One region of the Sporosarcina sp. 179-K 3D1 HS genome, then DNA from elsewhere that is predicted to be linked to it. Evidence: riboswitches for the same ligand, from Rfam matches in the RefSeq annotation. Region 1 holds a riboswitch; each other region holds the start of a gene.
What was found. A riboswitch is a leader RNA that binds a small molecule or an ion and turns the genes downstream of it on or off. The one in region 1 is predicted to bind thiamine pyrophosphate.
Positions count from the first base shown of each region.

Region 2: linked by a shared signal. The riboswitch ahead of tenA (thiaminase II) and the one ahead of AB1K83_RS11025 (3-oxoacyl-ACP reductase) in region 1 are both predicted to bind thiamine pyrophosphate.
Region 3: linked by a shared signal. The riboswitch ahead of thiC (phosphomethylpyrimidine synthase ThiC) and the one ahead of AB1K83_RS11025 (3-oxoacyl-ACP reductase) in region 1 are both predicted to bind thiamine pyrophosphate.
Region 4: linked by a shared signal. The riboswitch ahead of thiM (hydroxyethylthiazole kinase) and the one ahead of AB1K83_RS11025 (3-oxoacyl-ACP reductase) in region 1 are both predicted to bind thiamine pyrophosphate.

Region 1 is NZ_JBFEGI010000007.1:112,927-118,741, forward strand. Features, by position in the region: gene AB1K83_RS11025 (3-oxoacyl-ACP reductase) at 261-1,022, opposite strand; TPP riboswitch at 1,091-1,189, opposite strand; gene AB1K83_RS11030 (squalene/phytoene synthase family protein) at 1,397-2,215, shown strand; gene fni (type 2 isopentenyl-diphosphate Delta-isomerase) at 2,258-3,289, shown strand; gene AB1K83_RS11040 (cupin domain-containing protein) at 3,400-3,909, shown strand; gene AB1K83_RS11045 (rhodanese-like domain-containing protein) at 4,083-4,379, shown strand; gene AB1K83_RS11050 (N-acetylmuramoyl-L-alanine amidase) at 4,603-5,316, shown strand; gene AB1K83_RS11055 (Mrp/NBP35 family ATP-binding protein) at 5,393-5,815, shown strand, end outside.
Region 2 is NZ_JBFEGI010000001.1:69,447-75,261, forward strand. Features, by position in the region: gene AB1K83_RS00335 (DMT family transporter) at 1-282, opposite strand, end outside; gene AB1K83_RS00340 (DMT family transporter) at 282-629, opposite strand; gene AB1K83_RS00345 (amidohydrolase family protein) at 766-1,986, opposite strand; gene AB1K83_RS00350 (hypothetical protein) at 1,991-3,088, opposite strand; gene AB1K83_RS00355 (YunC family protein) at 3,372-3,674, opposite strand; TPP riboswitch at 3,820-3,923, shown strand; gene tenA (thiaminase II) at 4,029-4,721, shown strand; gene AB1K83_RS00365 (ABC transporter ATP-binding protein) at 4,708-5,457, shown strand; gene AB1K83_RS00370 (ABC transporter permease) at 5,454-5,815, shown strand, end outside.
Region 3 is NZ_JBFEGI010000001.1:60,501-66,315, reverse strand. Features, by position in the region: gene AB1K83_RS00305 (RtcB family protein) at 1-1,116, shown strand, start outside; TPP riboswitch at 1,182-1,298, shown strand; gene thiC (phosphomethylpyrimidine synthase ThiC) at 1,434-3,209, shown strand; gene AB1K83_RS00295 (hypothetical protein) at 3,236-3,406, shown strand; gene bluB (5,6-dimethylbenzimidazole synthase) at 3,545-4,195, shown strand; gene AB1K83_RS00285 (YugN family protein) at 4,259-4,663, shown strand; gene AB1K83_RS00280 (DUF420 domain-containing protein) at 4,787-5,338, shown strand; partial or broken gene AB1K83_RS00275 (KGG domain-containing protein) at 5,497-5,778, shown strand.
Region 4 is NZ_JBFEGI010000007.1:5,308-11,122, reverse strand. Features, by position in the region: gene AB1K83_RS10460 (TetR/AcrR family transcriptional regulator) at 46-633, opposite strand; gene AB1K83_RS10455 (hypothetical protein) at 750-1,307, shown strand; gene wrbA (NAD(P)H:quinone oxidoreductase) at 1,585-2,196, opposite strand; gene AB1K83_RS10445 (alpha/beta hydrolase) at 2,244-2,858, opposite strand; gene AB1K83_RS10440 (DUF3238 domain-containing protein) at 2,933-4,129, opposite strand; TPP riboswitch at 4,265-4,372, shown strand; gene thiM (hydroxyethylthiazole kinase) at 4,453-5,256, shown strand; gene thiD (bifunctional hydroxymethylpyrimidine kinase/phosphomethylpyrimidine kinase) at 5,253-5,815, shown strand, end outside.

The DNA of each region.
Region 1 (5,815 bases):
GTTGGAGGCAAAACTTAATGGGGAATACAAGGTGGACGTTACGAGGGTGGGTGTAAACGTTGAGAAGTTGGGTTTGGAGCGTTTAGAAGTTTAAGTGAAACGTTATGGAGCCTGCTGTCAGCTAGGAAAGGACAACGGCTATTATCGCAAAATTTGCTTTGTATACCAAGACAAAAGGGTAACCACCCTCCGCTAACTGGCAAGTAAGCAGGGTGGTTACCATTTGGTGAAATTCATCAATTACCCATAATAATAGAGGATCAGTTCATCACCAAGCCGCCATCGACGATCAAATTCTGTCCCGTGACGGAACGGCTCCAAGGGGAGGCGAAGAAGAGGACCGCGTCTGCTAGTTCAGCCGGTGTGGTGACTTCGCCAAGAGGGGTGTTCTCCTTAATGATGTCAAACACAAAATCGGGTGTGGCCGCACTGGCGTCCGTTTTCAATAATAACCCGCCGGAGACCATGTTGACGTTGATGCCTTTTGGGCCGAGCTCTTTCGCCATATTGCGGGTCATCGACAGAAGGGCGGCCTTGCTCGTATTGTAGTCGTGGTACGGTACGACGGGATGTTGGAATAGGTTGGTTCCGATATTGATAATACGACCGAATTTATTTTTCACCATATCCGTTCGGCCTGCTTGCCATGTATTGAGTGTCGCCTTGACACTGCCTTCGAATTGTCCGGCGAAATCGCTCCACTCAATCGTGTCCAACTGCTTCCGATCGTCTCCGTTGAATGAAAAGTTGACAAGGGCATTGTTGACGATCGTTGTAATCGCTTGGCCGAAATGTTCTTTTGCCTGTTGGAATAATTGCTTCACATCTTCCGCGTTGCGCACGTCCGCTTGGATTGGAAGGGCATTATCCCCAATCTCAGCTGCGACCGCATTTGCCTTGTCTTCACTGGAAAAATAGTTGACGACCACTTTTGCACCTTCCCGCCCGAATGCCTTTGCAATTTCGGCTCCCAACCCCCGGCCTGCTCCTGTTACCAAAACGACTTGATCTTTCAATTCCATTTCATTCATCTCCCCATTCAATTTTTACATAAAAAAAGAGACCACTGGAGAAGTGATCTGCATCTACATAAACGTATCCGCCACTTCCCTCCGCCGGTTTAACCCGGATCAGGTTCTAAGGGTCGGAGTTGTCTCCTCTCAGCCGAATGGCGCCCCCAGTGATCTGTTTCCTATTGTCTTCGGAGTTAGTGTACCATACTTGGGTTAATGGTGACAGTCGCCCGTGTAATCGGAAACTTAGGGATAATTCGGAATGGTTGCTAGGTTGTGGGGTTGTCGCCTTTTTCACCACTTTCTGTTTTATTATATTTTTTTCAGGAATTGAGTTACCATGTTAGTAGGGGAAAAACTAAGGGTGGAGAGAGGAGCTTATTATGGCTGAGATTGCATTTCCAAAAGACGCCATGCGTGTACTAAAAGAGACGAGCCGTACATTTTACATCCCGATCACTTTTTTACAAAAGGAATTAAAATATTCGGTTGCCTCTGCTTACTTGATATTCCGTGCAATTGATGAAATTGAAGATCATGCCGACTTGGACAATGTCGTTAAATATGAAATTTTGCAGCAAGTCAGCGAATTATTTGAACGACCTTTTAATAACGAAGAGTATTTCCGGATTCTGGAGCCGGTAAAATCAATCATGCCTGACGTGACCATTCGTTTGGAAGAGTGGCTGCAAGCTTGCCCAATGGATGTTCGGCCGATTGTCGCGGACGCTGCCCGTGAAATGGCATGGGGCATGGCCAAATGGTCAAAGGCCAACTGGAACATCCGTACACGTGAAGATTTGGATGACTATACATATTACGTCGCAGGACTTGTGGGCGTCATGCTTTCGGATCTTTGGGCGCACTATGCCGATGAAAAAACCGACCGTGACCTTGCCATTGGTTATGGGCGCGGGCTTCAAGCCGTCAATATTTTGCGTAATGAGGAAGAGGATTTGGGGGAACGTGGGGTCAGTTTTGTGCCCGATGGCTGGACGCGCGCGGAACTATTTGAATACGCGGAAGAAAACTTGGCAAAAGCGGATGAATATATGAAGTCCCTTCATAAGAAAAGCATTTTGTTATTCTGCCGTCTCCCCCTTGCCTTGGCTCATAAAACGTTAAACGCCATGAAAGAAGGGCGAGAAAAAATGACACGCGCAGAAGTAGAGCAAACGGTAGAAGAAATACAAAGTGAGTAACAGAAAGATCATTCCATTTGAACATAAGGCAGGTGTCTACTGTTGACGGATTCAATTCAGCAGCGAAAATCCGAGCATATCACAATTTCATTGAATGAAAACGTGATGGGAGAGAACATTTCCACGGGCTTTGAATCGCTCGCTTTTATTCACAATGCGCTTCCGGAAATTGATTTTGCCGACATTTCCATAGAAACCTCCTTTTTGGGTCATGCGTGTAGAACCCCCTTCCTCATTAGCTCCATGACCGGAGGAACGGCCTTTGCGGAGACGATTAACCGGAATTTGGCGGAAGCTGCGGAAGAGCGGGGTTGGGTGATGGCGCTCGGATCGACGAGGGCGCTTCTTGACAAAGATGCGCATCATGCCTCGTTCGAAGTGAGGAAATACGCGCCGAATGTCCCGATCATCACTAATTTGGGCGCGGTTCAGCTCAACTATGAATTCGGTAATGACGAATGCCGGAAGATTATCGAGATGACGGATGCCGATATGCTCGTCCTTCATTTAAACAGTATCCAGGAAGTTATCCAGCCGAATGGCAACACGAATTTCGCCGGCCTGCTTGGGAAAATTGAGCAACTATGCGCTGTGTTGGACGTTCCGGTCGGAATTAAAGAAGTTGGTTGGGGAATTGACGGAGAGACGGCGCGGAAGCTGTGCGATGCAGGCGTGGCCTTCATCGACGTGGCGGGAGCAGGCGGGACGTCGTGGAGCCAAGTGGAGAAATTCCGCTCCGCAGATCCAGTCAAGGTGGAGGCGGCCGAAGCGTTCAGCGAATGGGGCATCCCAACGGTGGAAAGTATCCGGTCAGTTCGCGAATCTATAGATGAACAGCCGATCATTGCGAGCGGCGGATTGCGGACGGGCCTCGACGCCGCCAAAGCGATTGCACTCGGCGCCGACATGGCGGGATTTGGGCGAGCTCTATTGAAAGAAGCGACTGAAAGCGCGGAAGACGTCCTCCGGGTCTTGGAAACGCGTGAACTGGAACTCAAGATGGCGATGTTCGGCATCGGCGTATCGTCGATTGAAGCATTAAAACAGACTCCGCGACTTGTCGTACGAAACTAAAAGCGGCCTTTTCCCGGGATGGATAGTCGGGGAAGGGCCGCTTTTAAGTCGTACCTTCTTTCTCCAATTGGCATATAATGATGCGACCAATCCAGAAAGGAATGAGGACGATCTATTTTGTTCCCTATTGGTGTCCGTGCCATTGCCATCTGAATGTACCGATTCACCCCTATAGCGGTCCACTGCCGGTTCAGGGGAATAATCCACGCCATGAAGTGCTACGGGATTATGGAAAACAACCCTTTGTTTTGAATATTAATGAGGCTGCCAAGCAAAATAATACATTTCGAACCGCCATATGGACGGGAGATCATTTGCAAGTGACGTTAATGAGCATCGGAGTTGGTGAAGACATCGGTCTGGAAACACACCCTTCGGTAGACCAGTTTTTGCGCATTGAAGAGGGGCAAGGACTCGTCCGAATGGGAGATACGAGAGATAACTTGAATTTTGAAGCGCGTGTCCATGACGATTCTGCCATCATGGTGCCGGCCGGGAAATGGCATAATCTGATCAATACTGGGAATATCCCGCTTCGGCTTTATACCATCTATGCACCACCTGAACATCCATTTGGCACCGTCCATAGAACGAGAGCGGACGCTATGGCGGCGGAATGAACGGTAGGGGGCTCCATAAATTAACGTCCGCGGTAAATTTAGATATCGTGGGCGTATTTATGGCAGCCCTAAACCGTTTTAGATTGAATCTGGATGAAATACAAAGGAATAGACGAAACCGGATCGGCTCGCTATGATAGGACTATGACTGAATGTTGGGAGGCTTTTACGAAATGAAAGAGATTACAGCTGCAGAAGTGCAAGAGCGTTTGGAAAACGGCGAACAACTCCATTTGATTGATGTACGGGAAGCGGATGAAGTCGCTGCGGGGAAAATCCCGGGAGCGGTACATATCCCATTGGGAGACATTCCGTTGAAAATGCGGGAGTTGGATGAGTCTACGCCGTATATCCTCGTTTGCCGTTCAGGCGGTCGTAGTGGACGGGCGCAGGAAATCATGGCGGATGAAGGCTATGACGTGACGAATATGGTCGGCGGCATGTTGGATTGGAAAGGCGAAACAGAATAATTGGTGAACGTACGGGACCTTTATTTGCGAGGTCCTGTTTTTTGTTCATTTGTAAGGGGTATATTTTTGAAATTAAGTTCTTTACAACGTTATCCTTGAACTTTGCAACGTTTGATACGATCCTCACAACGTTTTCTATGGACCTCGAAACGTTTTAAGCACTTCACCAGGGCATATCCCACCCGCCTCCCGCGTATAGTGATGGAAAAAGGGCGGTGTCGGAATGAAGCGATGGCTTGTCATTTGTATACTTTTTGGAAGTTCTTTAGGACTGGTGTTATACGGTGTGAAGGCCTCAGATCGGGGTTTTTTCATGCCTGCCGAACTCGGTGGCGTGAAAATCGTCATTGATCCGGGTCATGGGGGATTGGATGGCGGGGCATCTTCTGGTGAGGTAGTGGAGCGAGATATTACGTTGAAAATTGCACATGAATTAAAGAAGCAGCTGGAGAAGAAAGGGTCCACCGTTGTCATGACCCGCTTGAAGGAAGGGGATGCACTGGCGGAGCATGCGCCGGGCGAGGAGTTCGGTACGGTGCGGGAACGCAAATTGGCGGACTTGAAATTGCGCGAGCAAATTGCGCTCGACGAAGAACCGGATATGTTCATTAGTGTCCACGTCAATGCTATTCCGGAATCGAAATGGCGAGGCTCCCAGGTGTTTTATCATCCCGAGGGTCATCCGGATGGTGAGCTATTGGCTAAATCCATTCAGTCATCCTTCCAGGAAAACCTAAAGAATACGGATCGGGAAGCGTTGGCAATTAAAGGTGTGTATTTATTAAAGAAAGTCCCAACACCGGCTGTGCTAGTAGAAACGGGATTTATCTCGAATGATGAGGAACGTTCGCTTCTTACTGATTCGACGTATCAAAAAAAGGTCGCGACAGCCATCATGGATGGAATCATCAATTTTCACCAGTCGGCTGAAAAATAAAGCCTTCTCGTCGTGACACCCCGCGGGCTGTGGTATACTTGGAAGGTGAATAATTAACCTCCAAGGGGTGTCCGAATTGATCAATGAACAGCAAGTCAGGGAATTGCTAGGTCCTCTGATGGATCCGTTTTTACATAAAACGCTTGCGGAGACAAATGGGATCGTGGAAGTTTCGATTAAAGAAGAAAAGCAACACGTCAGTGTCAAGCTGGCGATTGCTAAAATCAATACAGCTGAGCAGATGGCCCTTCAGATGAAAGTCGTGGAAACGTTGAAAGAAGCAGGCGCCGATTCTGTCGGCATCCGTTTCGAAGAGCTGTCGAAAGAAGTGCTCGAGCAATTCCGGGGCACAGCAACCGCCGCGGAAGCGCAGGATATCCTGTCGCCTTTGAGTAACGTAGAGTTCATCTCGATTGCGTCCGGTAAGGGCGGCGTCGGGAAGTCGACGGTTTCAGTCAACCTTGCCGTTTCCCTAGCGCGTCTTGGAAAGAAAGTCGGA
Region 2 (5,815 bases), on a different contig from region 1:
TATGATCAACAATAAGAAAATCAGCCGTTTCCAATTCCCTGGTTCTTTAAAAATGAGGATTCCCATTAATACTGTCCCAGCGGCCCCTAATCCGGTCCATACCGCATACGCGGTTCCCATGGGGATTTCCCGCATGGCGAGCCAGAGGAACAGAAAGCCGAAGCCGAATGTGACGACAATCCAGAGAAGTCGTAACATCGATCTTTTTTGGTTGAATAGATTGATAGCCAGGACACCAAAAATCTCTCCGAAACTGGCAATCACCAAATAGAGCCAAGCCATTAGCTGCCACCCCCAGCCGTCGCTTCCGGTTCATCTATAGGAGGATCTGCCATTTTTAAACCGACGACCCCTAATATGATCAACCCAACACATCCAGCTTGGACCCAAGAAAAAGCAGATTGGAAGACGACAACATCGATGATGAAAATCGCGGCGGCTCCAGATCCTGTAAACACCGCATACACCGTGCCGGAAGGCAATTTCTCACAAGCTTTGATGATGAAATAAAAACTGAACACAATCGCAATGATTGTCAAGCTCCAATCCAATAAAGAATCGGAATAGCGAAGACCAATTACCCAAAACAACTCAATAATCGCGGCAAATAATACATACAGCCAAGCCAAATGCGGATTGCTCCTTTCCCACCTCTTTTTCAAATGGTAGTACGTGCTAAGTAATTCCATCATAACGCATCCGATTTTGCCTGTCCAAAATTGATTCCTAGAAAAAAGAGCAGGAAATTGTCCTGCCCGCGGTATGTTATATTCGCTGAATCACTTTCTGTCCCTTCATGAAGACCGCTTTGATTTGCCTGGGATCCGTGATGTCCAAACCTGGGATTCCTTCCGCCACCAGAAAATTGGCGTCCATTCCAGGTGCCAACTTCCCGAACCGATCCCCTTTTCCGAGTATTTCAGCCGGATGAGAGGTGAGTAAAGCGAGAATTTCATTTTCATCCATTTGGCGGAATTGTAAAAGGACCATCGCCGGATGCGCAATTCGCATCAATTCTTCCGGTCCGCGGGGGGTTTGGTTGTTATATGGAAGCCACGGAACCCCTGGGTAAGGCGGAAGATAAGCATCTGTCGAAATGGAAACACGCATCCCTTTCTCTATAAATCGCATGATTTCATGCGGAGAATTAGGTGGCAAATGAGTGCCTCCGAGAGGGGTGGCCACAATGCGAACTTTTTGTTTGACCGCTTGCTCGAGCAGCTCCTCCGTGATGCCGTGCGCATGATGAAGGACATCTATACCTGCCCGAAGCGCTTTGCGAATGCCCTCCTCCCCTGCCACATGGGCACCGATCCGCTTGCCGACTTTATGGTAAATGGAGGTAATCAACTTTAATTCTTCCAACGTATAAATGATTTCTCCTGCTCGCGGGACCACTTCTTGTATAAAGTTGGCGGGCGTCGCATTGATGAAGATATTCTCACCGGGAAAATCGCTTTCAGTTGCGATTCTCTGGATTAATTGCGGATCGATCAGATCGCTTTTGCGGATGGCATTCGTTTGAGTGATTGCGCTATAGTGGGCCAGCTCCGGGAAACCTATGGAAATGCTTGTCGTGGCAAATGAAATATCCATTGGAATATCCGACACGGCATTCCGGTAGTCTGCCACTGAGAAATCACAGAGCGGGTGGCCGCAAATCTGCTCGCCAAGCGCAGTGATTCCTGAACGTAATGCCTTGAACAGGATGGCCCTTCCAGCATGGAAATGGGTTTCCGGTGTAACCGGATACAACATCGTCGGTGCGAATTCAAGCAAATGGGTATGACAATCGACCAAGGAAGGTGTAATGACACACTCTCCGTAGTCCAGTATTCGGTCGGTCGGAAATTGTTCTGTCAGCTTCACGGCAGGTCCGATTTCTGTGATTTTTCCATCTTTGATGCGCATGGCTCCGTCCTTCACCGTTCCGATAGGGGTGACGGTCACGAACTTTTTCCCTTTGACGAGGTAGGTTTGATTCATCCCTCTAACCCAGCAGGAATGGCGTCAGGAAAGTGGCTAAAATCCAAGCCGTCGCTAGGCGGATCACCATTCCGACAATCGCCGCCATCAACGCTTCCCTTTCATTCAAACTTGAAATTTCAGCCCAAGTGACCGGCACTTGGCCGAAAATGACGGATAATGGCAAGCCGGAATTGGCGAGGACGAACGATCCGACAATCAGTTTTGGATCCACCGTGGCAGCCAAATCTGCGAGTTGTGCGACTGCCAGGGTCGGTGCGGCTAAAATGGATACGATGCCTGTCGCGGGTTCGATGTTCATGAACGTCAGCGCCGATGTCAAAGCCGCTTCGATCGTACCCCAGAGGCCGAAGAATTTAAATGCGCCAATGAAGAAAAAGACCGCCGCTACCGCTGGGATGATGAGTAAGAAAAGCAGTTCTGCCCCCTCTTTTGCAGAAGCGAATATGGTATGAAGAAATCGGGTTTTGGGAGTGAAACGCGGAAGTTCTTGGAGTTCCACTTTTTTTGTATCTCGATAGATTGTTTTGGATAAGAGGATTGGGACGATTATAATTGGTAGAAAAATGGAGAGGACGATGAGCGGAAATGCTTGGATGCCGAATACAGATAGGGCAATGAGGCCTAACACCAAGGTCGCGAACGATTGTGGCGATTGAACCATCGTCGCAATGGCGATTTTCTGCTCCGCCTTCGTCGCTTTGGCTTTGACGAGAATCGGGCCGGCAATTTTTCCGGCTGCGTTAATGTCACCGAGAATGTTGTAAACACTTGGCACGATGACAGAGGGATTGATACGGAACCATTTCATGACCGGAACAAACAGACGGATCAACCCGTCCGTAAAACCGAGACGCTCCAACAACCGCCCAAAAATGACACTGATGATGATGGCGATCCCCACTTCACTCGTCAGGAAAATATCGACGACAATCGGTTTCACTTCACCGATGACCGTATTGAAAAATGTTGACAGGGAATCCGGAACGGCGAGCAAGATAACTAACGAGGCAAAAACCAATAAAATTCCGATCACTTCAAACAGATGCCATTTCGCCCGGGCTGATTTCGGCTTCCGCGGAGACGCTTGTTCTTTTTCCATGACTAACCTCCTTGCTTTGCTTTAGTTTATGTGCGTTTTCATTATTTGGTGTTTGAGGTAAGGGTGGTGAGGGGGCATTTTCGGGCTCAAGGGAGAAGCTGTTGTGGCGCGGGGTAACTCTCATGGCAATCAGGCGAACTGTAAGGGCTATTCCCGAAACTGTCAGGGCGCAGGGAAACTCTCGTGGCAATTGATCCAACTGTAGTAGGAGTATTTGGTAATCAAGTAAATAAATGCCCAAAAACAGCTCCACAGAGAATCGTCTCATTAGGAGCTGTTCGTTCTACACCATTTTCAATAATGCCTCTTCCCCGCTCATCCCTTTGCGTATCCCAAGCCGTTCCGCTTCGATCGTGACCGATTCAAGCGGCGCTTTCAACAATTGTTCGATTGTTTTAACCCCCACCGCACGGCCCGCAATGATTTGGCGATCGATCAGCAGGGTGTTGAGCAGTTCCACGTCGAGTGCGCCGCACATAATATAGCCCACGTCGTTTGAAACTGTCAGCAACGTGGTTTTCGGTAGACGGACCGTCGTGGCGGTGAACGCGTGGCCGTCCAGGAATATCGGTGTCAATGAAACCATTTCCTCTGCCTCCTCCCCTCCTATGTATATGAACCGGCACCTGGTTGCGTGACGGAGATTCCCTTTGATACCCCAAGGATTTCCATAGGCGCAGTTGACCTTCCAATCCATCTATGTTTATAATGGGGCAATCCAACTTCATAAGATTCACCGCTAGGGGTGCTCGCACAGAGCTGAGAGAGGCATTGGCCTTAACCCTTATAACTTGAACCGGATCATGCCGGCGTAAGGAAGAGGTGTTGAGCAGTTACATTCTGCCGGTCTGTGTCCGGTTGTGCTTTCGAATGTCTTTCATCCACTTCTTCTTCAAGAGGTGGATTTTTATTTTGGGCAAATAGAAAGGGGATATCAGACATGAAGTTCACAGACCGTTTGCACGAGAAGACGTTGCCGATATGGAGGCAGAATCACGCACATCCGTTTGTCCGAGGAATCGGAGACGGCACGTTGGATCCGGATAAGTTCCGTTTTTATATGGTGCAGGACTATTTATATTTGATAGATTATGCGAAAGTGTTTGCGATCGGGGCAGTGAAGGCGACTGATTTACAGACGATGGGACGATTCGCTTCTTTACTGGATGGGACCCTGAATACGGAGATGGAACTGCATAGAAGTTATGCCAAACGATTCGGCATTTCCGAGGAAGAGCTGGAGTCGGCACAGCCTTCGCCAATCGTGCTCGCGTACACCCATTACATGCTGCATGTCTGCCAGAACGGCACCGTGGCGGAAGTCGTCGCGGCACTGCTGCCATGCGCTTGGAGCTATTGGGAGATCGGGAAAGAGCTAAGCGCCATTCCGGGGGCAGCGGATCATCCGTTGTACGGAGATTGGATCCGCATGTACGCTTCCGAAGAATTCGGTGAACTGGCGTCTTGGTGCATCGAACTGATGGATCAGTATGCGGAAGGCAAACCGGAGCATGAGTTGCAAAGGCTGGAGGAAATTTTCTTGAACACGACTCGTTTTGAATACATGTTCTGGGACATGGCGAATTCGAAACAGATGTGGCCAGGAGCCGAAAACCACCATGCTCAAGTTTGATGGTGTGTCATACAGTTATGATGGTCAGACCAACATCCTGGATCGCTTGAGCTTTCAAGTATATCCAGAGGAATTCATCTCGATTGTCGGGGCGAGCGGTTCAGGGAAAAGCACGCTATTCCGACTCGCGACAGGGCTGGCATCTCCATCAGCGGGCCGGATCGTTTTCAATGGAAAAATAGACGAGCCGCTTCTCGGAAATGTCGGCTATATGCCGCAACAAGATTTGTTGTTGCCATGGCGTACCATTATTGAAAATGCTTGCCTTCCGCTTGAAGTGAAGGGAATGAAAAAACGGGCCGCCCGGGAACGGGTTGTGCCTTTATTGGATCAGTTCGGCCTTGGGGGAACGGGTGAAAAATATCCCGCAGAATTATCAGGCGGCATGAAGCAGCGGGTCGCCTTTTTGCGAGCCGTTCTCTCCGGAAGTCCGCTACTATTACTAGATGAGCCGTTTTCCGCCCTCGATGCGATTACTCGCCTGTCGATGCAGGAATGGCTGCTCCGGCAATGGGACCTTCAGAAATCGACGATCCTTTTCATCACCCATGACGTGGAAGAAGCACTCTTCCTGTCAGATAGGATTTTCGTCGTGCAAAACTCACCTGTCACTTCATTGGAAGAAATGGTAGTGCCGCTTCCGAGACCCCGGACGCGAAAAGATTTGCATGCACCCGCCATCTTGGCGCTGAAGGAGCAATTGCTGGAAACACTGAAATCCGAGGTGAGGATATGAGAAACCCCTCTTCTGTTGCCATCGTTGCCATCCTACTCGGTGTTTGGGAAGCCGGCGCCCGATTATTGAATAAAACCTTCATCCTGCCCTCGCCTGTGCAAATCGTCATCCGGCTGTGGGAGTTGAAGGAGGTGCTGCTCCTCAAGCATTTGCCTGTCACGTTTACGGTCATTGTCATTGGGTTGTGCTTATCCATCGGTATGGGAACAGCCGTAGCGGTTTGGATGCATGCCAAGCCGGCTGTGCGAAAAGCGGTCTATCCACTGCTCATCGCTTCGCAGATGATTCCGGTCATTGCCCTTGCCCCCATTTTCGTTCTGTGGTTTGGCTATACAATTTGGAGTAAAGTGGCCGTCAC
Region 3 (5,815 bases), on a different contig from region 1:
TGCGCGGATGGCCACTATGGATACAGCCAACCAGTCGGGGGAGTGATCGTCTATGATAATCAAATCTCGCCCTCCGGCGTCGGTTATGACATCGCCTGCGGCAATAAAGCGGTGAAAACTAATCTGCACTTTGATGACATTAAAAACGACATTCCCCGGATCATGGACGAGATTGCTTCCCGAATTTCATTTGGCATCGGCCGGAAGAATAAGGAGCGGGTCGACCATGAACTGTTTGATGACCCGGATTGGAATGTCTTCCGCCAAATTGGCCAGCAGGAGCACGACAAGTTGAAAAAACTGGCAGTCGACCAGCTCGGGACCGTGGGAGCCGGCAATCATTTCGTCGATATCCTCATTGAAGAGGAGACCGGTGACGTATGGGTCGCCAACCATTTCGGCAGCCGCGGCTTTGGCCATAAGACCGCAAGCGGCTTTCTAAATTTGGCGAACGGGCGGGCATTTTCGGACCGGGCACCTGGTGAAAGCATGGAGCAGGCACCGACATTGATCGATCTGGATAGTGAATTGGGTGATTTGTATTACCGGGCGATGACACTTGCCGGGAAATATGCGTATGCCGGTCGCGACTATGTGATGGATGAAGTGCTGTCCATCCTCGGAGCAGCCTCCGAGTTCGAGGTGCATAACCATCATAATTTCGCATGGAAAGAAATCCATGACGGCAAAGAGCGCATCGTGGTCCGGAAAGGGGCGACGCCTTCCGCACCGGGACAACTTGGATTTATCGGAGGCAGCATGGGGGACATTTCCGTCATTGTGCAAGGCAAGGACAATGCAGAAAATAAAAACGCCTTCTATAGCACTGTCCACGGAGCGGGTCGGATCATGAGCCGGACGCAAGCGGCCGGAAAGATGAATTGGAAAAAGCGGACCCGGACGGGCGGGCAGATTTCCCAGGACATGATGGACAAAGCGGTGAAACGGTTTGGCGTCGAACTCCGTGGTGGCGGCACCGATGAGAGCCCGTTTGTCTACCGGAGACTGCAAACCGTACTCGATGCTCATGAAGATACGATTGATATAAGGCATGTGTTGAAGCCGATAGGCGTCTGTATGGCGGGAGCCAACGAGTTCGATCCGTACAAGGATTGATTCCAAAGTCGTTGTTGACTTTTTCCGATTCTTCGCTAAACTGGAGTTGTTCGAACAATTTCATAGTGTTGAACTAGGGGTGTCCGGTGAGTCCGGACTGAGAGGGAAAAGCGTTGAAGTTTTCCTAACTCTTTGGACCTGATCTGGCTCGTACCAGCGTGGGGAAGTTTCGATTTATTAATAAAGCATACATGACGTATGTTTTGGAGACCGGGTCCGATTCAAATTGGATCCGGTCTCTTTGCGTTCATGCACGCCTTTCCCTCATGGCAAGAGTCATTGGTGCACCCGAAAAAATGATGAGGGGACGATGACCAATGAGTAAAGCGGCAGAAGAAACACCGATTCACATCCATTCCTGTTTTCCGGCGAGCAAAAAGGTGTATATCCAAGGGAGACAGGACGATATCCGGGTACCGATGCGGGAGATTGAGCTATCGCCGACCATCACGGAAGACGGTGAATTTCCGAATGAACCGTTCCGTGTGTATGACACAAGCGGGAAGTATACCGAACCGGGCTATGAAGTGGACATCCGAAAAGGGCTACCGGAAATTCGGAAAAGCTGGATTTTGGAACGTGGTGATGTTGAGGAATATGAAGGGCGTGAAGTAAAGCCAGAGGACAACGGCTATATAGCTGTGAAAGTGAAAGAGGATGAACAGTTCCCCCTTCTGAAACGGAAACCGTTGCGTGCGAAAAAAGGAAAAAATGTGACACAGATGCACTACGCCCGAAAAGGGATCATCACGCCGGAGATGGAGTTCATTGCCATTCGGGAAGGGCTGGACCCGGAGTTTGTCCGCAGTGAAGTGGCGCGGGGACGGGCAATCATCCCGTCCAACATTAACCATCCTGAGGCAGAACCGATGATCATCGGCCGGAATTTCCATGTAAAAATTAATGCGAATATTGGTAACTCGGCGGTTTCTTCCTCGATCGGAGAAGAAGTCGAGAAGATGACATGGGCGACTCGGTGGGGTGCCGACACGATCATGGACTTGTCCACGGGAAAAAACATCCATACGACACGGGAATGGATCATCCGCAATTCACCGGTGCCGGTGGGTACGGTCCCGATCTACCAGGCATTGGAGAAGGTCAATGGAAAAGTGGAAGACCTGTCATGGGAAGTGTTTCGCGACACCTTGATTGAACAAGCAGAACAAGGAGTCGATTATTTCACGATCCACGCAGGTGTGTTGCTGCGCTATATCCCGTTGACGGTCAACCGAATGACGGGAATCGTATCCAGGGGCGGTTCGATCATGGCGCAATGGTGCATGATTCATCATCAAGAAAGCTTCTTGTATACCCATTTCGAAGAGATTTGCGAAATTATGAAAACGTATGACGTGTCCTTCTCCTTGGGGGACGGCTTGCGTCCGGGCTCCATTGCCGATGCGAATGACGAAGCGCAATTTGCTGAGCTGGAAACGCTTGGAGAATTGACGAAAATTGCATGGAAGCACGATGTGCAAGTGATTATTGAAGGTCCAGGGCATGTCCCGATGCACTTGATTAAAGAAAACGTCGATAAGCAAATGGAAATTTGTCAGGAAGCGCCTTTCTATACATTAGGGCCTCTGACTACAGATATTGCACCTGCCTACGACCACATTACCTCGGCCATCGGGGCGGCGATGATTGGCTGGTTCGGCACCGCAATGCTGTGCTATGTCACACCGAAAGAACATCTCGGCTTGCCGAATAAAGACGATGTCCGTGAAGGGGTCATCGCCTATAAGATAGCGGCTCACGCTGCAGATCTGGCGAAGGGACATCCAAACGCACAGAAACGGGATGATGCCTTGTCGAAAGCGCGCTTTGAGTTCCGCTGGAGAGACCAATTCAATCTAAGCCTCGATCCGGAGCGTGCCATGGAATATCACGACGAAACGCTTCCTGCCGAAGGTGCGAAAGTCGCTCATTTCTGTTCCATGTGCGGTCCGAAATTCTGTAGTATGCGGATTTCCCATGACATCCGGAAATTTGCAGATGAGAACAGTTTGGAAGAAAAATTGGCGATCGAGCAAGGACTTCAGGAAAAGGCGAAGGAATTCCAAGAAGCGGGCGGTTCCATTTATCGTTGAATTTCCATTATAGAGGAGGGGGTTTCATGATGGACGCGGACCGACTGATCCATGAAATTGCTGAGGGGAAACAACAGCTGTATTTATTGAAACAGCAATTGAAAGTTGTCCAGAAAAACTGTGTGCACATTTATATAGAAGAAAGCGCCCATCGGGTTTGCACTAAATGCAAGCATATGGAAAGCTTACATTATTAATCATTTTCGAATCTGCCAGTCATAAATAGCTGGCAGATTTTTTATATTATAGGATATAAGGAAACAGGTGGGCTTGAATTCATTATCTCTGCGCATCGCTTATTGGTATAATGAGGAGTGTTGAAAAGGGGGAATTCCATGTTTTCCAATGAAGAGAGAGAAGCCGTTTATAAGGCCATTTACCAGAGAAGGGATATCCGGACTTTTTTGCCGACACCGGTTCCGGAAGAAAAAATCCACCGTATTCTTAATGCGGCGCACCATGCGCCTTCTGTCGGATTCATGCAGCCGTGGAACTTCATTTTGATTGATGATCCGGCGGTCAAAGAGAAGTTGGCTTGGGCAGCCGACAAAGAAAGACGTGCACTGGCCATTCATTATGAAGGGGAAAAAGAAACAAAATTTCTCGGACTCAAAGTGGAGGGACTAAAAGAAGCGCCGCTCACTATTTGTGTAACTTGCGACCCGACAAGAGGTGGTTCGCATGTGTTGGGAAGGAACTCAATTCCGGAAACGGATATTCTTTCCACTGCTTGCGCCATACAGAATATGTGGTTAGCTGCATGTGCGGAAGGGTTGGCCTTGGGATGGGTCAGTTTTTATAAGAAAAATGATATCCGGGACATTTTGGACATCCCGCCCCATATCGATCCCGTTGCGTTGCTGTCCATCGGATACACCGAGGATTATCCGGAAAGGCCGATCCTCGAGTTGGCGAACTGGAGAAGTCGGGAGTCATTGGACCACCTGCTTTTCGACAACCGGTGGGGAAATACGCAAAAAGCCTAAGTATGTTTCATCCGCGAATGGTGAATAATGTAAGAGGAGTATTTAGAAAGGAGCGGATGAAATATGTTGAAACTGCAAACCAGTTTAGAAGGCAAAAGGGCACGTTATGGAGACATCCAGGAATTATTCAGTAAGGATGGCTATGAGCTCGGTGGCAATTGGGATTTTGAAAAAGGTAGTTTTGACTCCGTATTGAATCGCGAAGAAGGCGAAACGATTTATTTGCGGATTCCGTTTGCCGTAGAGGAAGGCCGACTCGATGATCATGCGGCCACGATCGCTTTTCAAACGCCTTATCTCATTAAGCATGTCGTCAATGTCGGTTTAGACCATGATGAAAGCTCTTTGCTGACCGCCACATTCAATCAATTCCAAGAGCCGGTCGATCCCGATGGCCAAATTCATGATAAAACGAAATGGGCGGAAATCGGCGAACAAGCCGTTGAGCAGCTATCCAATTATCTATGAATGGCGGACGTCTCGTACGACGGTAGGTGTTCGAGTTCTGAAAAAAGTTGAAATTTATACATCTTTTCCTTCGTCCGGATATGATAAACTTGTGGATGGACTGAGTAGAAGGAGTGTAAATTGATGATCAATTCCAACTTAAATGAAAAACCGTTCAAGAAACGGAATTATAAACCGTTCATCGTCACGGTCTCGATCCTATTGATCGGTGCCATCGGTGTGCTGTCCGGCATGCCTGGCGTTGAAGACTTTGATGCGTTCGATGTCACCATTTTACCGTTACTGAACGCCATTTTTAATAGTTTCACTTTTTTATTCCTCGTTGCCGCATTGATTGCGATCAAAAAACGGAATATTACGGTTCATCGCCGTTTTATTTACGCCGCATTTGGGACGACCACTCTTTTTCTTGTCACGTATGTCGCGTTCCATTATTTAGCCTCTTCTACTCCTTATGGCGGAGAAGGGATATTGGCAGCCATCTATTATTTTGTGTTAATTACCCACATCTTATTGGCCGCAGCAATCGTACCATTGGCCTTGACGAGTGTCGCTCGCGCTTGGAACCAGGAACATGAACGACACAGGAAAATTGCACGTTGGACGATGCCGCTTTGGTTGTATGTCAGTTTCACCGGTGTGCTCGTGTATATTATGATATCCCCATATTATTGACGTCAAAATCAGCCGCTTTAGCGTGGCTGATTTTTTCTTTTACAAAAATAATATGATTGTTACAAGTGTTACGAATTGACAAATGGTGTTTAACTCAGGCATTCCGGGATAAATAGAGAGTGTAATACAAAATAACAAACAAAGGAGAGATTCATAGTATGGCACGAAATAACAATGACAAACAAAACCGTGGGAAAATGTCACTAGAAGAAGCAGGTCGTAAAGGTGGAGAAGCGACAGCAAGAAATCATGATCGTTCTTTCTATGAAGAGATCGGCCGCAAAGGAGGAGAAGCCACTTCCGAGAAACATGGCCAGGAGTTCTATGAAGAAATCGGCCGCAAAGGCGGAGAAGCGACAGCAAGAAACCATGACCGTGATTTCTACGAAGAGATTGGCCGTAAAGGCGGAGAAGCCCGTGCTCGCCAAAGCGATAATGACAACAACCGCTAATGTAGCAATAAATAGCGGGCCGCAA
Region 4 (5,815 bases), 110 kb from region 1:
CCCTTCTTATCAGAAAGACGCTGCGAAATGACTAAAAGTTCTCTTTCAGTTTTGACAGATGGAATCGATATGGTAACGGATAGTGGCAATCACGTGCTCACTTGTCAAGCGCTCCGGTTCAAAGAAAGCATGAATGGCAATTCCATCAATGAGGGAATAGAGCCTTTCAATCTCCAACTCAAAATCGAGTCCTTCCTTTAGCACGCCACTGGCCGCCAAATGACCCAATAATTTCCTGACCCCTTCCAAAATCATATCTTCCGGAATAGCCAATGTATCTTTTCGATGTTGGATATGCGCCATGAACGAAAACCACACTTCCATTTCGGCACGTGTCTCGGCAGTCACCGGGACGATTTCCAACAGAACCGCAATCACCATCTCTTTCGGCGGCAAATTCTTTGTCACGACCGTTTCAATCCGCGCAGTCGCCCGCTCTTGCACGAGAGTCATCGCATAGACTAGCAAATCATCCTGGTTCGAAAAATAATGACGAAGCGCTCCGAGCGAGAGCCCCGCCTCTTCCGCAATATTCCGCACCGTTGCCCCTTCCATCCCTTTATCCAAAATGACCCGCCACATCGCCTTAGCGATCTGCTCACGTCTTTTCTCGTGATCGACAATTTTCGGCATACTTCTATTTTAACAAATTAATATTCCTATGCAATTAATAATACACTTGTATTAAATAAAAACCCACAGTATAATAACTTTAAACAATACGGATGTATTAAAAAGAGGTGTGCTAAATGAGTCTTATTGCGTGGACGATCGTGGCATGTGAAATCGGCTTCTGGGTCGTCATCCTGCTCGGCCTGCTGATACGATATGTTTTTAATCGAAAAAAGATTGGCCTATTCTTTTTGGCTCTAACACCTGTGATTGACCTAATTCTGTTGGCTATCACGGCAATGGACTTATCCAATGGGGCAGCCGCCACTCAAATCCATGCACTGGCCGCTATTTATCTTGGTGTCTCAATTGCTTTCGGAAAAAGTATGATTCGCTGGGCCGACGAACGTTTCCTCTATTACGTAAAGAAACAGGGCAATAAACCGAAACGAAAAACCGGATGGGAACATGCCCGCCACTCCTTGAAAGGATCCTTCCAGCATCTTGCTGCCTTCTTGATTGGCGCTGCCCTTCTATTGCTGATGATTTTCCTCATCGGGAACCCTTACAAAACGAGCGCACTTTCCGGAACGCTGAAAACATGGCTATTCGTCTTGGGCGTCGATTTCGCGATTTCCATTTCCTACTTCATCTGGCCACGAGCGGAGAAAGTGCGGAAAGGCTTGAGTGAATGAAATGGGGAAATGCCCGTGGGGAATCGGGACGATGCGAGGGCATTATAAGCGGTTTTCTGAAATTATGGGCGTAGGGGATGAGTTATGAGCGATTCCTTGAAGATATGAGCACGTGAGAAGAAATATGGGAAGTTCTCCGAAGTTATGGGCGCGCCAGAAGAATTATGAGCAGTCCTCCAAAGTTATAAGCGCGCAGAAGGAAGTATGAGCGGTTCCCCGAGATTATGAGCGCGCCGAAAGGTTTACGCCAAAAAAACCGGCCACAGGCCGGTTTTTCTCATGCTTCCAGATGTTTCAAGGCTTCTGCCACTTTTACTGTGCGTTTCGCTTGGTGCTTGACAGCAGCTTCCACGTCTTCAATCATTTTGCCGTCTTGGCTCACCGTGACGCTCGTGCCGTATGGATTGCCGCCTGCACCGAATGTAACGGCATCCGTGTATCCCGGCGCCGCGACGATCGCTCCCCAATGGTACATGGTCGTGTACAAAGAAAGGATGGTCGCTTCTTGGCCGCCATGTGGGTTTTGCGCGGACGACATAGCGCTCACGGCTTTATTGGCAAGCTTTCCTTGCGCCCAACTACCGCCTGTCGTATCCAGGAAGTTCTTCATTTGCCCTGGCATATTGCCGAATCGCGTCGGCACGCTAAAAATGATGGCGTCTGCCCATTCCAAGTCCGCCGGCGTCACATCCGGCACGTCTTTCGTCGCATCCACATGCGCCCGCCATGCCTCATTTGAATCGATGGCCGCTTGAGGTGCCGTCTCTGGAGCTTTCAACACCTTAACCTCCGAACCGGCTTCCTTCGCTGCCTCCGCTGCCCACTGGGCGAGCTGGTAATTCGTTCCCGTTGAGCTGTAATATACGATTGCTGTTTTAACCATATCCATCTTCTCCTTTCAGATTTCCAAATTAGCTTGTCTATGGTGTCTTCACTTTATTCACCAGTCATCGTCTTTCCATACCATTCCGCCGCAGCTTCCACTTCCGAACGGGTTAGCGAATGGCCGTTCATTTCCCAATGGATCACTGTTTCTGCGCCCGCCCCATTCAATAAACCCGCCAATTCTTCCGCTTCCTCCGGAGGACACATCGGATCATTTTTCCCTGCGGCAATGAATGCCCGAACCCCGGCCAAATCCGGCAACTCCACCCCACGACGTGGAACCATCGGATGATGGAGTATCGCACCACTCAAACTATCTTGATAATGAAACAATAAACTCGCCGCGATATTGGCCCCATTCGAATACCCGATCGCCACTATATTGGATCGGTCAAATCCGTATTTTTCGGACGCTTCGTCCAGGAACCGGTGCAACTCCCCTGTCCGGAAAATCAAGTCCTCCTCGTCAAACACGCCTTCCGCCAAACGCCGAAAGAAACGGGGCATGCCATTCTCCGACACATTGCCTCGGACACTGAGCACCGACGCTTGCGGATCAACCCATTCAGCTAATGGCAATAAATCCCGTTCCGTCCCGCCTGTGCCGTGCAGCAGAAGCAAGATCGGCCTCGCGGGATTCGTTCCTTCTTTGAAAAGATGAATCATTCCTTCACCTCGTTATTTATCTTTAATTCAAGATAAATATAACAATGCCCATTTTGACTGTCAAAAAGTCTGTTTCACTGCAAGTTCGAAATGCGCCAATATTGCCAGGCGACAATCCGGGACATCCACGCCAACCCTTTGCTTTCTGCCAGATGGATGTCTTCCCACTTCCCGTCACCACGCGCTAAATACACTTCATGATGAGGTGCTTGGTCATGATAGCCCCAAATATCGAATAAGCCATCCCGCCGCATGACCGCTGTCACTTCATAATCGATTTGCGGAGCCGTAGTCAACGGATTGCCGCCCGCATGCTGGAGTAGAAAACCGGATTCCTCTTCACCGTGATCCAACCGTTTCAACGTGATGCCGTCGGGCGATGCAGCCGCCCGTTCCCGATAACGTTTCAAATAGTTATAGGCGACAGACTCCCCCACCTGCTTTGTAAAGGTCAATGGAGAACGGTCCAAGTCATAGGCGAGTCCGACGTCGACCCTTGTGCGGAACCCCTTTCCTTCCGGGTTGAAACCTCTCCCATCTCCTTTGAAATAGTGATTCGGAGAAAGGACATTCGGATTGGTCACCCATTTGTCTGCCAAGAAAGTCGTATACCGAAACTTCCAACGATCCACCTTGTTCCGGGGTTCCTTCTCTTGGATAGGCAGCAGCAATTGACTCGGAGGATCAATTTCCTTCGTTATCCAAAACTGTTCCACTTCGGCTTCCTCTTTTGTAGCAAACGGATTCAAGCTACCAAACACTTGAGATACGATGGATTTACTGACATTCAACTGTTCTTCGGACTGTGCCAATGGACGCTCCGCATGAATGGAGTAGGTGGAAGGTTCATCTAATGAGATATCCCGGTCGATATAACGATTCCTTCTTACCGTTTCTACATAAACTCCGTTGCGTAAAATATGATATTCTTCAATATCTTTTATCTTCTCCCATGACAATGCGATTTGCGTCTTGGCAACGATGGTTGTCATGACGATGGATTGAAGTGGATTCTCCTTATTCTTTTCCTCCGCGAACGCTGACGTTTGAAGGACGATGACATCGACCACTTCCCCGTTTTCCAGCCGTTCGATCGTGTACGTATAGAGTTTTGCATGGGTGAAATCCCCATCACTGAATTCGGCCACCGTCCCTTCGTACAGATGTGTCCCATCTTTATACACACGATACAGTCCGCCGACGTCATTCCATGTGAATGAAATCAGGTCCGCCTCGTGCAAGACTGTCTTAATCTCAAATAGTGGCTGCATAGATGCGAAGCCTCCTTTATCCTCCATGTTTGCTTGTTTTCAAAGAGACTAAACCTGGTCAGGCATCTTATTATGAATTCCCTCCTTGCCATCGCTTGAAACTATGTTATAGTGGGGGTGAAAACAAATTTCATGTATCGCCACTAGGGGAGTCCCGTAGAAGGACTGAGACGCGTATGGATATGCGGACCCTTGGAACCTGATCTGGTTGAAGCCAGCGGAGGGAAGTGGAGTGGTAGTTTTGATTATTCCATTTTTCAACACGCCCGCTTCCTGATCCGATCAGGAAGCGTTTTTTATTTCCAACAAAGGAGTGGATCCTCATGTCAAATTCAACAGAACCTCTTTTACAAAAATTACGGGAGGAGCAGCCTCTCGTTCACTGCATTACGAATATTGTCGTGGCCAACTTCCAGGCGAATGGCTTGCTTGCTTTGGGCGCTTCCCCTGTGATGGCGGACGCGGTCGAAGAGGCGGCAGAAATTGCGTCAATCTCCTCTTGTACCGTCCTTAATATCGGTACGTTGAAGGCGGTGACGGTCGAGGCGATGATCCTTGCAGGCAAGAGTGCCAATGAGCACGGAAAGCCGGTCATCTTGGACCCGGTCGGAGCTGGAGCGACTGCGTTCCGCAAGGATTCCGTACTGCGTATTTTGAAAGAAGTCGATGTCACGCTCATCCGTTGCAATGCCGGAGAAATTGCAGCCATCGCAGGGGCTGATTGGCAATCCAAAGGCGTGGATTCCGGAGAGGGTGAAGCTGACGTTGTGAAATTGGCAAAACAAGTCGCCGCCACTCACCATTGCCTCGTTGCAGTATCCGGGGAGGTCGATATTGTCACGGACGGACAGGACGTCTTGTCCATTACAGGAGGACACCCACTCATGACGCGCGTAACTGGTGTCGGTTGCCTATTAAGCTCGGTCGTAGGTGCTTTCTTAGCAGTGGCTAATGAAAAGCGGTTGGAGGCGGCCGCCACCGCATTGACTTTTTATAAACAAGTCGGGGAACAAGCGGCAGCGACGGCTACCGGCCCGGGGGATTTTGCAGTTTATTTCCTAAATGGCTTATCTTCACTAGAAAATACAATTGAGAATTTCATTCCACAAGGAGGTGTCTCATCATGACAGCAGTAGCGTTAACGATTGCAGGTTCGGATAGCGGAGGCGGTGCCGGCATCCAAGCCGACCTGAAGACATTCCAGGAATTGGATGTATTCGGCACATCCGCACTGACCGCCCTCACGGCGCAGAACACGCTCGGTGTGCATGGCGTCTATCCGATTGAAGTCGGTGGTGTCATTGCTCAGGTGAAAGCGGTCTTGGACGACTTTACCGTCGGTGCGGTGAAAACGGGCATGCTCTTTTCGGCTGACATCATTACAGCAGTCGCACAGGCATTGCAGATGTATGGACCACCTGCATTGGTCATCGACCCCGTCATGATCGCAAAGGGAGGCGCCTCCCTCTTGCAGCAGGAAGCTGTGCTAGCGTTGAAGGAAGAGCTCCTCCCGATTGCCACGGTGATCACGCCGAACATACCGGAAGCGGAAGTGCTGACAGGGATCGCCATCGAAACGGACGCCGACGTATTGAAAGCTGCGGAGAAACTGTTGGAGCTCGGGGCCCATTCGGTCGTCATGAAAGGCGGCCATCGCCACAATGAAGAATTTGCAGAAGACCTGTT